DNA from 4 places in the Cytobacillus sp. EB106-05-05-XG126 genome. Region 2 is predicted to be linked to each of the others. Evidence: riboswitches for the same ligand, from Rfam matches in the RefSeq annotation. Region 2 holds a riboswitch; each other region holds the start of a gene.
What was found. Region 2 has a riboswitch for S-adenosylmethionine ahead of AC3WTL_RS08955 (2,3-diketo-5-methylthiopentyl-1-phosphate enolase). Riboswitches for the same ligand answer to the same signal wherever they lie in the genome.

Region 1 (3,086 bases), on a different contig from region 2:
GTATGGTCCTGCATAAAAGACGAGCGGCACTACGGCTGCAGCAGTTCCAATCGATGTTCCGACAATCATTCTGGTGATTGGGATGATCGCTACCATTAAAATGATGAATGGGACTGATCTGAAAATATTAATAATGCTGTTTATGATGTTAAAAACAACGGTGTTTTCCAGCAGATGCCCTTTCCTTGTCACAACAAGCAAAATCCCAAGCGGCAGTCCGATAAGAGCTGAAAACAGCAATGAGAATGCCACCATTTGGACCGTTTCGATTAAGGCTTCGATGATTTTTTCCTGGTTAACTAGCACGTGATGTCACTTCCTTTATTGAAACTTTTTCCTGGCTGATGTACTGAATAGCACGCCTGATTTCACTGTCCGGACCCTGGAATTCGACAATCAGGTTGCCAAATGGTGTTCCCTGTAATTCAGTAATATTTCCAAACAGGACGTTGAAGTCGATATTAAACTTTTTGGCGACCTGAGAAAGCAGCGGCTGCCCGGCAGAGTTTCCGACAAAGTTGATTCTGAATACCTTTTGAAGCCCCTGCTGTTTTTCAATTACTTGCTTAATGGAGTCAGGTATTTGATCATTCATAACCGTGCTGACAAAGTTTTTCGCTGTTTGTGTTTTTGGTGAAGAAAAGACATTGAAGACGGTTCCTTCTTCAATAATTTTTCCTGCTTCGATGACAGCGACACGGTCACAGATTTCCCTGATTACAGACATTTCATGGGTAATGATCAGAATGGTAATGTTGTATTCTTTATTTATTTTTTTCAGCAGCTGCAGGATCGAGCTGGTAGTCTGCGGATCCAGAGCTGAAGTAGCTTCATCACATAATAGAATGGAAGGCTGGGTTGCCAGCGCCCTGGCGATTCCGATCCGCTGCTTTTGCCCGCCTGACAGCTGATCGGGATAACTGTTCGCCTTGTCGGCAAGCCCCACGAATTCTAATAGTTCATGGACACGCTTTTTGATTTTATCTTTAGGGATCTTAGCCAGTGTGAGCGGCATCGCCACATTGGCAAACACGGTTTTGGAGTTTAAAAGGTTAAAATGCTGAAAAACCATCCCGATGTTTCTTTTCACTTCACGAATTTCTCTTACAGATAAAGCCGTCAGATCATGTCCGCTGACAATGACCTTTCCTGAAGTCGGCTTCTCCAGCCAATTGACACAGCGGATCAAAGAACTCTTTCCCGCACCGCTGAAGCCGATCACCCCGAAAATTTCACCCTTATTAATCTTTAAATCTATTCCATCCAGAGCAGCTACCTGCTGACCTCCGCTTTCATAGACCTTCTTTAAATTCTGAAACTCTATCATGCAGCATCTCTCCTTTGATGGTGTCAGGTACCAATACCACTTAAATGAACTGGTATAGGTGCCTGTCACCTTTTGTTATCTAATTATTCCTATGCGAAAACTAAGAATTATATCCTGAAATTTACCCCTTCCGCCAGAAGAGGTTTTTTGAAATCCTCTCCTTATCTTCCAGGCTATTCGCCTGCTGGATTTGGCACAGTGCAGTCTGCCTGCTGCCGAAGCTTCATTGGGCCAGGTCCCTCTGCTTCTCTCGATAAGAATTATTCATATGTTTATGAATAGAATCTTGATGTAGTATTTTTCCGCATAAAACAAAAACCCTCTTCTAAAGAAAGAAGAGGGCAGCATTTATCAATGGTCCTCTTCTTATCTTTCAAGCAATGCTTGCTGGATTTGGCACGGTACACTTTTGTCCGCTGCCGAGGTGTCATAGGGCCAGTCCCTCAACCTCTCTTGATAAGAAGATTTTTACTATGCGGTTGTTAATATGTTTATTACTTTACCATCTTAAAGAAAAGGATGTCAATCATATTTTTCAAATATTTTCACTTGATTCATTTTCATAAATTTCAGTAACTTCTTTAGAGCTATCTTTTCGGTGAATAATCACCACACCCGCTAGAGCGATCATCCCACCCACAATGGATAACATAGCTGGCACCTCCCCCAGCCAAATCCACGCAATGACAAACGCCATTACTGGAGTCAGATATAGAGAGCTCACCGCTTCAGACGCCCCCCCTATGGATGCAAGAAAAGCCAGGGCAATATATGGAATTACCGTCGGAAAAATCCCCAAATAGAGGACACTTAAAGTGGATTCGGCCGAAGCATGAAAGATCTCATTTCCGAGCCCGGGAAGATAAACCAGCATTAAAGCAGTCCCTGCCCATACCGTATACAATGTAAATGACAAAAATCCGTATTTATTAAAATATTTAGTCTGAAATACGAAATAGATGCTTTCTGAAATGGAAGCAAGGAGGACGAATAAAATACCGGTTTGGATCACAAACCCGCCTCCTGTACCAAGCGATATTAGTGCGGCACCCGCAAAACTGACAGCGGAACCAGTCCACCTTGCTCTTCCAAACCTTTCCCTTAAAAATAAAGCAGCCAAAGCAGCCGAAAAGATTGGAGTCATTGAGACAATCAAGCTTGCCGGTCCGGCGCTTACTGTTTTTTCTCCCATATTCAGTGCTGTATGATAAACCGTAAAACCAAGGAATCCCAGCATAAAAATAGCAGGAAGATCCCTTATATCCGGGAGGCGCACCTTCTTTACCAGTGCGAAGACACCAAGTGCAATAGAGCCAATTAATAGCCTGAAAAGGGCAAGGTGTTCCGGGGAGTACGATTCAAGCCCAGCCCGGATTCCCGGGAATGCGGATGCCCAGAGAATGATAATAGAACTATGCGCCCCGATAATCATAAATTTTTTATTTGCCATCTTCATCCCCCTTATCAGCATTTCCAGCCATTATCAGTGCTGCTTTTCAGGATAATCAATAACTGATACAATGTCCTCAACCAATTAGAAAAGAATTTTGCCAGCCAATTTTCATAAAGGCGGTTATATGGATGGATAAAGCACAATTGCCAAAATATCAGCAAGTTATGGAAACGATTAAAGGAAAGATATCCAAAGGAGAATGGCCAATCGGAAGTAAAATTCCAAGCCAGCGGAAACTGGCTGAAGAGTTTGGAGTAAACCGAAGCACCATTATCACTGCTCTGGAAGAACTTGCAGCAGATGGAT
Region 2 (3,086 bases):
TCTGGCTGACCCTCCTTTCAAATAGAGATGCTCATTCATAAGCTTAAATAAGTGCAGCTTGCTGTATTCATGTATAAGGTCTCCATTGTTATCTACAATCAGCAGCGTATTGTAAATGCCCTCAGCTGTTTTCTTTGCAACAGAACCGCCAATCAGATGGACCTTATTTTTTTGAGCAATCTCTTTCAAAAAAGCCAGTGCGAAGGCTGCATCCTGGTCCGCAATTTCATCCAATCTGGTCAAATCATAGCCTGTCGTCCAAAGCTCCGGAAGAACCAAAACGTCCGGATTAGACTTGAGCGCTTTATGAATCATGGCTTCAGCCGCTATAAAATTCTTCTCAGGTTTTCCAAAGGCAATATCCATTTGTAAACAGGCAACCTTTAATTTCATTTAACTCCCCCGCAATCATCTTTTCCTTATGTTATGATTAGTCCGATAGATAGAAATTTTCTAAATTTTACTTTACAACTTATCATTTACGTTATATCATTTGTGACTATATTTTCAATCATTTTTTTTAAGCAGGTGATCAATTTGATTAATTATTCGCAATCAGAACTATTAAAAAGTCTGCCAAAACAGTTTTTTGCCTCATTGACAGCTAAGGTGGGGAAAAAGCTTGAACAGGGTCATGATGTCATCAACCTGGGACAGGGAAATCCTGATCTGCCTACCCCGGAGCATATTGTCAAGCGTCTTCAAAGTGCAGCCGAAAACCCTCAAAACCATAAGTACTCTCCTTTTCAGGGTTACCCGTATTTTAAAAAGGCAGCAGCTGACTTTTATAAAAGGGAATATAATGTGGATTTGGACCCCGATACTGAAATAGCCATCCTTTTTGGAGGAAAAGCAGGGCTTGTTGAAATTCCTCAATGCCTTTTAAATCCCGGGGACAGCGTATTGGTTCCCGACCCGGGATATCCTGATTACTGGTCAGGAGTTGCGCTTGCTAAAGCAAAAATGGTAACAATGCCTCTGAGAGAGGAAAATAACTTCTTGCCTGTTTACAGTGAGTTGCCTGCTGAAAAGCTTAATTCAGCCAAATTAATGTTTCTTAATTATCCAAATAACCCTACTGGAGCAGTGGCAAACATTGATTTTTTTCAGGAAACAGTCGAATTGAGCCGAAAGCATGGTATTTGCATCGTTCATGACTTTGCATATGGCGGTATTGGATTTGATGAAAAAAAACCTGTAAGTTTTCTTCAGGCAGAAGGGGCAAAAGAGGTCGGAATTGAAATTTATACTCTTTCAAAGACCTTTAATATGGCTGGCTGGAGAGTAGGGTTTGCCGCTGGAAATGCAAGCGTTATTGCAGCACTGAACCTGATGCAGGATCATCTTTACGTCAGCTTGTTTGGAGCTGTTCAGGAAGCTGCGGCAGCTGCTCTGTCAGGCTCACAGGATTGTGTAAAAGAGTTGAATTCGATCTACGAATCCAGACGAAATACATTCATTTCCGGTCTCAGGGAAATCGGGTGGGATGTACAAGCTCCTCAAGGCTCCTTTTTTGCATGGCTTAAGGTCCCGGAATCATTTACATCTGAAGAGTTTTCTGAGTATCTCCTGGAAAAAGCGCATATTGCAGTTGCACCAGGCAATGGGTTCGGCCAATTTGGAGAAGGATTTGTGAGAGCCGGTTTGCTGACATCTGAAGAAAGACTTAAAGAAGCGGTAAGGCGAATGCAAAAATTAGACCTATTTTAATTTTTTCAAAAATTAAATTGACAAAAGTATTAAGCACTGTCATAATTCTAATTAAATTTCTAAATTAACTGAATAATAGATTTCGTTTTCTTATCAAGAGCAGGCGGAGGGACTAGCCCTATGAAGCCCGGCAACCGACTTAAACTTAAGCACGGTGCTAAATCTTGCAGCTTATAGCTGAAAGATAAGAAGATGTTAGATTGCTATGCTAACCTCTTCTTATTTGAAGAGGTTTTTTATTTTTCTCATTCTTTGATATTGAAAGGAAGAAGATTCATGAGCGAAATTATTGCAGTGTACCTAATACATGATGAAAAACATAATCCGGAGAAAAAAGCGGAGGAGATTGCTATAGGTTTAACGGTGGGATCATGGACCCATCTGCCGGAGCTTGAAAAGCAGCAGATGGCGAAGCATAAAGGCAGGGTCGTTTCTGTTGAAACCGTTACAAAAGATGCAAAAAGTAAGGAAACAGCAGCAATTATTAAGATCGCCTATCCTGCTGTAAATTTTAGTCCGGATTTACCGGCAATATTAACAACAGTCTTTGGGAAACTGTCTCTCGACGGAAAGATTAAACTTTTGGATTTACAGTTTTCCAATGAACTAAAAAATTTTTTCCCCGGACCTCGATTTGGGATTGAAGGGTTAAGGGGAAAATTGAATGTATATGACAGGCCTCTTCTGATGAGCATCTTCAAAGGAGTGCTCGGCAAAGATATGGATTTTTTGACTTCACAGCTGCGGGAACAGGCTATGGGCGGCATAGACCTTGTAAAAGACGATGAAATTTTATTTGAAAACAGCCTTACACCGTCAGAAGCGCGGATAAAGGAAGGAAAAAAGGTGTTGAGACAGGTTTATGAAGAAACGGGCCATCGGACCTTATATGCTGTAAATTTAACAGGCAGGTCGTTTGAATTAAGAGATAAGGCAAGAAAGGCATCCATTCTTGGGGCTGATCTTCTTCTTTTCAATGTATTCTCTTATGGGCTCGATGTATTGCAGGCTTTGAGGGAAGATGATGAGATTGAACTGCCAATCATGGCACATCCTGCAGTCAGCGGAGCCCTTTCAGCTTCAAGTGTTTATGGGATCTCCTATCCTTTACTTTTAGGCAAACTGCTCAGGTATGCAGGGGCAGACTTGTCTCTTTTCCCATCACCTTATGGGTCAGTAGCCCTTGAAAAAACACAGGCATTATCAATTGCGGATAGCCTGACTGGGAAGGATTTTTGCAAAAGAACTTTTCCGGTACCCTCAGCCGGCATCCATCCGGGTTTAGTGCCATTGCTATTCGAAGACTTCGGAATAGACAGTGTCATCAATGCCGGAGGCGGCGTACACGGGCATCCGGATGGGGCAAGAGGAGGCGG
Region 3 (3,086 bases), on a different contig from region 2:
ATTAGCACGTGGATTATAAAAAAAATATGTGCGGAAAATTAAGCCATTATCCGAAGTTTAAACGATAACATATAATTATAAACGACTAAAGAGCATAAAGACCGAAAAGTGAATTATCACCCTATATGTATAAAGACGCAAAAAAATAAGCGGGAGTTACATAGTAAATGCAACTCCCACTTTTAAATTTATTATTCAGCTTCAGAACGAAGAATTTCTGCCTTGTCAGTACGCTCCCAAGGAAGGTCAACATCTGTACGTCCGAAATGTCCGTAAGCAGCTGTCTGCTTGTAAATTGGGCGGCGAAGGCCAAGCATGTTAATAATTCCTGCAGGGCGAAGATCAAAATGCTTTCTTACTAAATCAACTAATACATCTTCATCCACTTTACCGGTTCCAAATGTATCAACAGAAATTGAAACAGGCTGTGCCACACCGATTGCATAAGCAAGCTGAACTTCCACTTTTTCTGCCAAACCGGCTGCTACAATGTTCTTCGCAACATAACGTGCGGCATATGCAGCAGAGCGGTCAACCTTCGTAGGATCCTTGCCGGAGAAAGCGCCGCCGCCATGGCGTGCATATCCGCCGTAGGTATCAACAATGATTTTGCGTCCAGTCAGACCAGCATCCCCTTGAGGTCCGCCGATAACAAAACGTCCAGTCGGGTTGATGAAGTACTTTGTATTCTCATCGATTAGTTCTTTTGGAACAACCGGGTTAATAACATGTTCCTTCAGGTTGCGCTGGATTTGCTCCAGGCTGATTTCAGGGTGATGCTGAGTAGAAATAACGATTGTGTCAATTCGGACAGGCTTGTCATTTTCATCATACTCAACCGTTACCTGAGTTTTTCCATCCGGACGAAGGTAAGGAAGGATCTCTTCTTTACGAACTTCAGTCAGGCGGCGGGAAAGTTTATGTGCCAAAGAAATCGGAAGAGGCATAAGCTCCTTCGTTTCGTTGCAGGCAAAACCGAACATTAAGCCCTGGTCTCCTGCACCGATTGCTTCGATTTCCTGATCGCTCATTTGCCCTTCGCGTGCTTCAAGTGCCTGGTCAACACCCATTGCGATATCTGCAGACTGCTCATCAATGGAAGTTAAAACTGCACATGTTTCTGAATCGAAACCATATTTAGCACGGGTATAACCGATTTCTTTTACCGTTTCACGAACGATTTTTGGAATATCTACGTATGTAGATGTTGTGATTTCACCTGCAACTAATACAAGTCCAGTTGTTACAGAAGTCTCTGCAGCAACACGGGCATTCGCATCTTTAGCTAAAATCGCATCTAAGATTGCATCAGAAATTTGGTCACAGATTTTATCCGGATGACCTTCAGTAACTGATTCAGAAGTAAACAAACGACGTTTTGTTGACATCTGGCTTCCTCCTTATAAATAGAAAATTGAGCGAGAAATAAGAAATGGGGAAGCGGAAAAATAATTTTTCCCTGTCATTTCATGGATCTCTGTTTGATACGGAACTCATTCCCTTAGTAGTATGAAATAAACATGGAGTTTTTATTAGAAAAATAGACAGCGCCGGCAAGAATGCCAGGTATCCATGATTCATAAGCATGCCAAAAACTCACATAAATAGTACATTCCAAAAGCCGTTCATCCCATTGCCTGTGCAAAATAAAAAACCTTCTCATTAGTGAAAAGGTTGAAAGCAAATCGATTCGCGCCTTTCACTCTTATCGTTCAAGGAATTACGTCCTTGCGTCAGGTTAGCACCTTTGCTGATTATTGCCTTTAGCAGGTTGCTGGGTTTCATAGGGCCTGTCCCTCCACCAGCTCGGGATAAGAGAGTATCCGTTCAAGGTTGAATCATACCGTATTTTATCGAACCATGTCAACAGATTTTGATTATTTTTCACCGTTAAATTTCGGCTTAAAAATGTAAGCTTCCCCCTTACAGAGAACAGCTTCCATCGTCACACTTTTTCTTTAGAAATTTTTGCCTGTTTTTCGCAATCCATTTGTATACCGGATCACCGAGAATTGCAGTGAATGGTACATATAAAAAGATGCTGATGAAAAAGGATGCAGGAAAGAGGAACAGCAGTCTCCTTACCGCATAGTACCCCTTTATCACGCTGCCGGAGGGGGTAATAATATGAAGCTCCCTCCGCAAATCGTGTCTGGAAAATGAGATAGACCCAGGCTCTTTTTCATATTCCTGCAGGGAAATCCACTCCACTTTATTCAGCCAATCGAGTTTTTTAAGGATTCTCTTTGTTTCCTTGCATAAAGAGCATGTTCCATCATATAGGGCAATTGTCTTCATTTTAGATCAGTCCCATGGTAAAATTAACACTTTCTTCTATAATAGCATATATCGGTTATAAGGCGATTAAAGTGGATTACTTGTCCAATTGTGACAATTTAATAACAGAGACAAAAAAGTTTCGTAATAGTATAGACTAATCATTTCAATGTGTTATACTAATTTCGAGATGTAATCACTTTCATAAAAAAATCGGGAAAAAGGAAGGTATTCATCAGATGAACTCTGTAAGCATATCAAACGAATTGAGTGAATTATTAAATGGCAGCAACATTCAAGTGCAATTATCCGTTCCTCAGCTTGTGGAAAAAGTTTTAAACCGCAATGAAGGGTCCCTTACTTCCACTGGGGCTGTACGCGCTACCACAGGAAAGTATACAGGGCGTTCCCCTAAAGATAAATACATTGTTGAAGAAGCATCAAATAAAGATAAAATGGACTGGGGCAGCGTAAACCAGCCAATCTCTGAAGAAGCATTCTCTAATCTTTATAATAAAGTAATCAATTACTTAAAAGAAAAAGAAGAAGTATTTGTTTTCAAAGGCTTCGCAGGTGCTGATAAAAAACACCGCATGCCTATCCAGGTGATCAATGAATATGCCTGGCATAACCTTTTTGCACACCAGTTATTCATTCGCCCGGCAGAAGACGAGCTATTGGATCATCAAGCAGAGTTCACAGTCATTTCTGCTCCAAATTTCAAAGCAGACCCTGCTGTTGACGGCACAAAGTCCGAAACATTCATTATCATTTCATTCGAGCGCCGCACTGTTTTAATTGGCGGAACA
Region 4 (3,086 bases), on a different contig from region 2:
GGATAAGAAGAAATATGCCTAAAGAGAGGGAAACCTCTCTTTTTGTTTCAGCAAAAAGCCCCCATTTTCAGGGGGCTGCTGCTATTTAAGCCTGTCCTTTGTAAGCACTTCTTCCCGATTTACTTCACCACTGGTTTTCACCTCTGCTGAAGTATGTGAATGCTGTACACGACTGGAATTATCGTTGACACAGCATGTATCAGCGGATTTATCTGCCAGTGTTTTGATATCCGATTCATGGACAACCTCCCGGGCTGAAGCACTCTCCATATATCCTTCAGAGTTTTCGGCAGTGATTCTCTGGTTGTCCTGAGTGGAGTTTGGATATTTCCCATAATAGTCAGCGATTAAAACATACTTTCCGTCAAAAACCATGCCTGCGTATTGATCCAGGTCATGTTCATCAAACCGTGTACCATCTTTTTTATCGGGATCAATTCCTGAACTTGTGGCAGGGTCTTCTCCCATGAAAAGAGCTTTAACAGAATCAAGAAAGCGCTGATTGCCCAGCTCCTGGGAACCGACTATTCGCAAGTTCACTCCGTAATTGTCTGCAAAGCTCTCAAGATTTGCGCCATCCTTTGAGACGATCACGAGATTTTCCTTCTGATATCCATTTGACCCTGCACCTTCAATGGCTTCTTTAAGCTCTTGCTGTGTATCGTATCCGCCTATTAATATATTCTTCTTCATATTTTTCACTCCCAGTGTATTATGATATTTTTTTATTTTCCCTGATTTGCAGGCGGAGAAACGTTCTTTTACTTTTGAAGTCAGGATGCAATAGCATATAGTCCGTATTTGGCACAAGCCATAAAAATTAATAAAACTCAAAGAATACAGTATGATAAAGAGATAATAACTGAATTGAATTGCTGCTGGAGGTGGGCAGATATGGAGATTGAGAAACTGACTAAAAGGTTAAGGAACAGAACCCCAATCATTTTGGGGAGTGAGCGATTTTCGAAGTTCGCTATTTTGCTTCCGCTGGTTGAAATCAATAATGAGGTACATGTCCTATTTGAAGTACGTTCACTAAAAATGAGAAGGCAGCCTGGGGAGGTATGTTTCCCCGGCGGAAGGATAGATCCGGAAGATAGGGATGAAGAGCATACGGCCATCCGTGAAACCTCTGAGGAACTCGGTGTGGGCGATGACAGCATCACAAATGTTTCCCCGCTGGATTACATGATTTCCTTCGGTCAAATTATTTACCCTTATGCAGGCATTATCCAAAACCCAGACAAGATTGTGCCGAACCCTGATGAAGTAGAAGAGGTTTTTACTGTGCCTCTGTCATTTCTGAAAAAAGTAAAACCGGAAACGTATCACGTGAATTTTAAGGTAGAGCCAGAAGAAAATTTCCCTTTTGATTTGATTGCCGGAGGTGAAAATTACAATTGGCAGACAAGAAGAGCGGAAGAGGTATTTTACTATTTCCAGGATAAGGTCATCTGGGGGCTGACTGCCAGAATTCTTAAGCATTTTCTTGAGATCATAACGGAAGATTTCAATGAAAGTGAAAGCGTCTGAAGAAAATAATTTTTCAAAAAAGGTTGACGCAGACCTGATAAATGTTTATGATTCATATAAATTGAATACTTAGAAACTTCTTATCAAGAGAGGCGGAGGGACTGACCCTATGAAGCCTCGGCAACCAGCATTCATGCACGGTGCCAAATTCAGAGGAATACATTTTCCGAAGATAAGAAGGCGGAATGAACGGAATATTAATTCAAACCCCTTCTTGTCTGTAATGGACGGAAGGGGTTTTTTGTTTTTACGGCGGCTTTATAAATTTTATCAAGGGGGAATAAATAATGTCAGCGATAACGATCGGGCTATTGGGGTTTGGAACTGTAGGAAAAGGAGTGTATGAAACAATCAGAAAGCATCAGGAAAGGCTTCAGGCGATACTTGGGAAAGAAGTGAAGGTTTCAGCTATCCTGGTCAAAAATGTGAATAAACATTCTTTGCCTGATGAAGAGGTGCTTTTAACAGATGACTTTCAGGATATTATTGAGCTTCCAAAGCTTGATGTCGTAATTGATGCCATTGTTGGCAGGGAGCCGGGCTATACGTATCTGCGCCAGGCCATATCGAGAGGATGCCACGTCATTACAGCGAATAAAGAGATGTTTGCATTTCATGGAAGTGAGCTTGCGAGGCTGGCAAAAGAAAAGAATGTATCACTGGGATTTGAAGCAACAGTCGGCGGCGGAATCCCCATCATTCAGACCATCAGGCAGCTGCTGAATGCCAACAGGATCGAACGGATTGAAGGAATTTTAAATGGCACATCCAATTTCATTTTGACAAGTATGCGCGAGGAGAACGTATCATTTGAAGAAGCATTGAAAATCGCTCAGGAAAAAGGCTATGCAGAAGCCGATCCTAAAAACGATATCGAAGGATATGACGCCTTTTACAAAGCAGTTGTTCTGAGCGAGCTTGTATTCGGGAAAGCGCCGGAACAGGAATACTCTGTAAGAGAAGGCATTACTGATATTACGATTGAACAAATCCGTTTGGCTGATTCGCTGGGGCTGAAATTTAAACATATAGCATCAATTCAGAAGGAAAAAGATTCTGTCCGCTGTACAGTAAAGCCGGTCCTGACAGGAGAATCTCATCCTTTATACAGAGTAGAAGGCGTGCAGAATGCCGTTTCAATCGATGCGGATATTGTCGGAAATATCAGTTTGCAGGGACCTGGAGCAGGCATGTTCCCGACAGCGAGTGCGATTATTGAAGATCTGATTCATGTGGGCAAAGCCGATTTACCTTCAGTATTTGAGGAAGCTGGATCGGAAGAAAATGTTCCTGAACAGCCGCTCTGGGTTATATTGGGTGATGCTGAAGGATATGAATTCCCTGAGGGAGTTGAAATCGCCAGCAAAGTGTCAGAACAGGCCCTGATCGTTAAGGGAGCTGCAGAAGCTGTGTCATTATTAGACAAATCCGGTTTGAAGGCTTATCAAGTGCTTGGAGATTATGCAGTCACGGCAGGGAAGTATAAGCAGGTACAGCCGGTCTAAAAAACAGAAGGGGCAAGCCTTTGAGCTGCCCCTCCTGAAGTATGTTTA

Region 1: another riboswitch for S-adenosylmethionine. It lies ahead of AC3WTL_RS14575 (methionine ABC transporter ATP-binding protein); the one in region 2 lies ahead of AC3WTL_RS08955 (2,3-diketo-5-methylthiopentyl-1-phosphate enolase).
Region 3: another riboswitch for S-adenosylmethionine. It lies ahead of metK (methionine adenosyltransferase); the one in region 2 lies ahead of AC3WTL_RS08955 (2,3-diketo-5-methylthiopentyl-1-phosphate enolase).
Region 4: another riboswitch for S-adenosylmethionine. It lies ahead of AC3WTL_RS20645 (homoserine dehydrogenase); the one in region 2 lies ahead of AC3WTL_RS08955 (2,3-diketo-5-methylthiopentyl-1-phosphate enolase).

What each region holds. Positions count from the first base shown of each region.
Region 1 is NZ_JBYTDU010000003.1:321,261-324,346, reverse strand. It holds gene AC3WTL_RS14580 (methionine ABC transporter permease) at 1-306, opposite strand, end outside; gene AC3WTL_RS14575 (methionine ABC transporter ATP-binding protein) at 296-1,327, opposite strand; SAM riboswitch class I at 1,486-1,587, opposite strand; SAM riboswitch class I at 1,691-1,790, opposite strand; gene AC3WTL_RS14570 (DMT family transporter) at 1,863-2,777, opposite strand; gene pdxR (MocR-like pyridoxine biosynthesis transcription factor PdxR) at 2,909-3,086, shown strand, end outside.
Region 2 is NZ_JBYTDU010000001.1:1,804,323-1,807,408, reverse strand. It holds gene AC3WTL_RS08965 (carbon-nitrogen family hydrolase) at 1-393, opposite strand, end outside; gene AC3WTL_RS08960 (pyridoxal phosphate-dependent aminotransferase) at 538-1,710, shown strand; SAM riboswitch class I at 1,798-1,901, shown strand; gene AC3WTL_RS08955 (2,3-diketo-5-methylthiopentyl-1-phosphate enolase) at 1,987-3,086, shown strand, end outside.
Region 3 is NZ_JBYTDU010000002.1:10,588-13,673, reverse strand. It holds gene metK (methionine adenosyltransferase) at 192-1,388, opposite strand; SAM riboswitch class I at 1,703-1,818, opposite strand; gene AC3WTL_RS10585 (thiol-disulfide oxidoreductase DCC family protein) at 1,924-2,298, opposite strand; gene pckA (phosphoenolpyruvate carboxykinase (ATP)) at 2,517-3,086, shown strand, end outside.
Region 4 is NZ_JBYTDU010000011.1:38,455-41,540, forward strand. It holds gene yhbH (sporulation protein YhbH) at 1-22, shown strand, start outside; gene AC3WTL_RS20635 (general stress protein) at 82-693, opposite strand; gene AC3WTL_RS20640 (NUDIX hydrolase) at 895-1,533, shown strand; SAM riboswitch class I at 1,611-1,712, shown strand; gene AC3WTL_RS20645 (homoserine dehydrogenase) at 1,821-3,038, shown strand.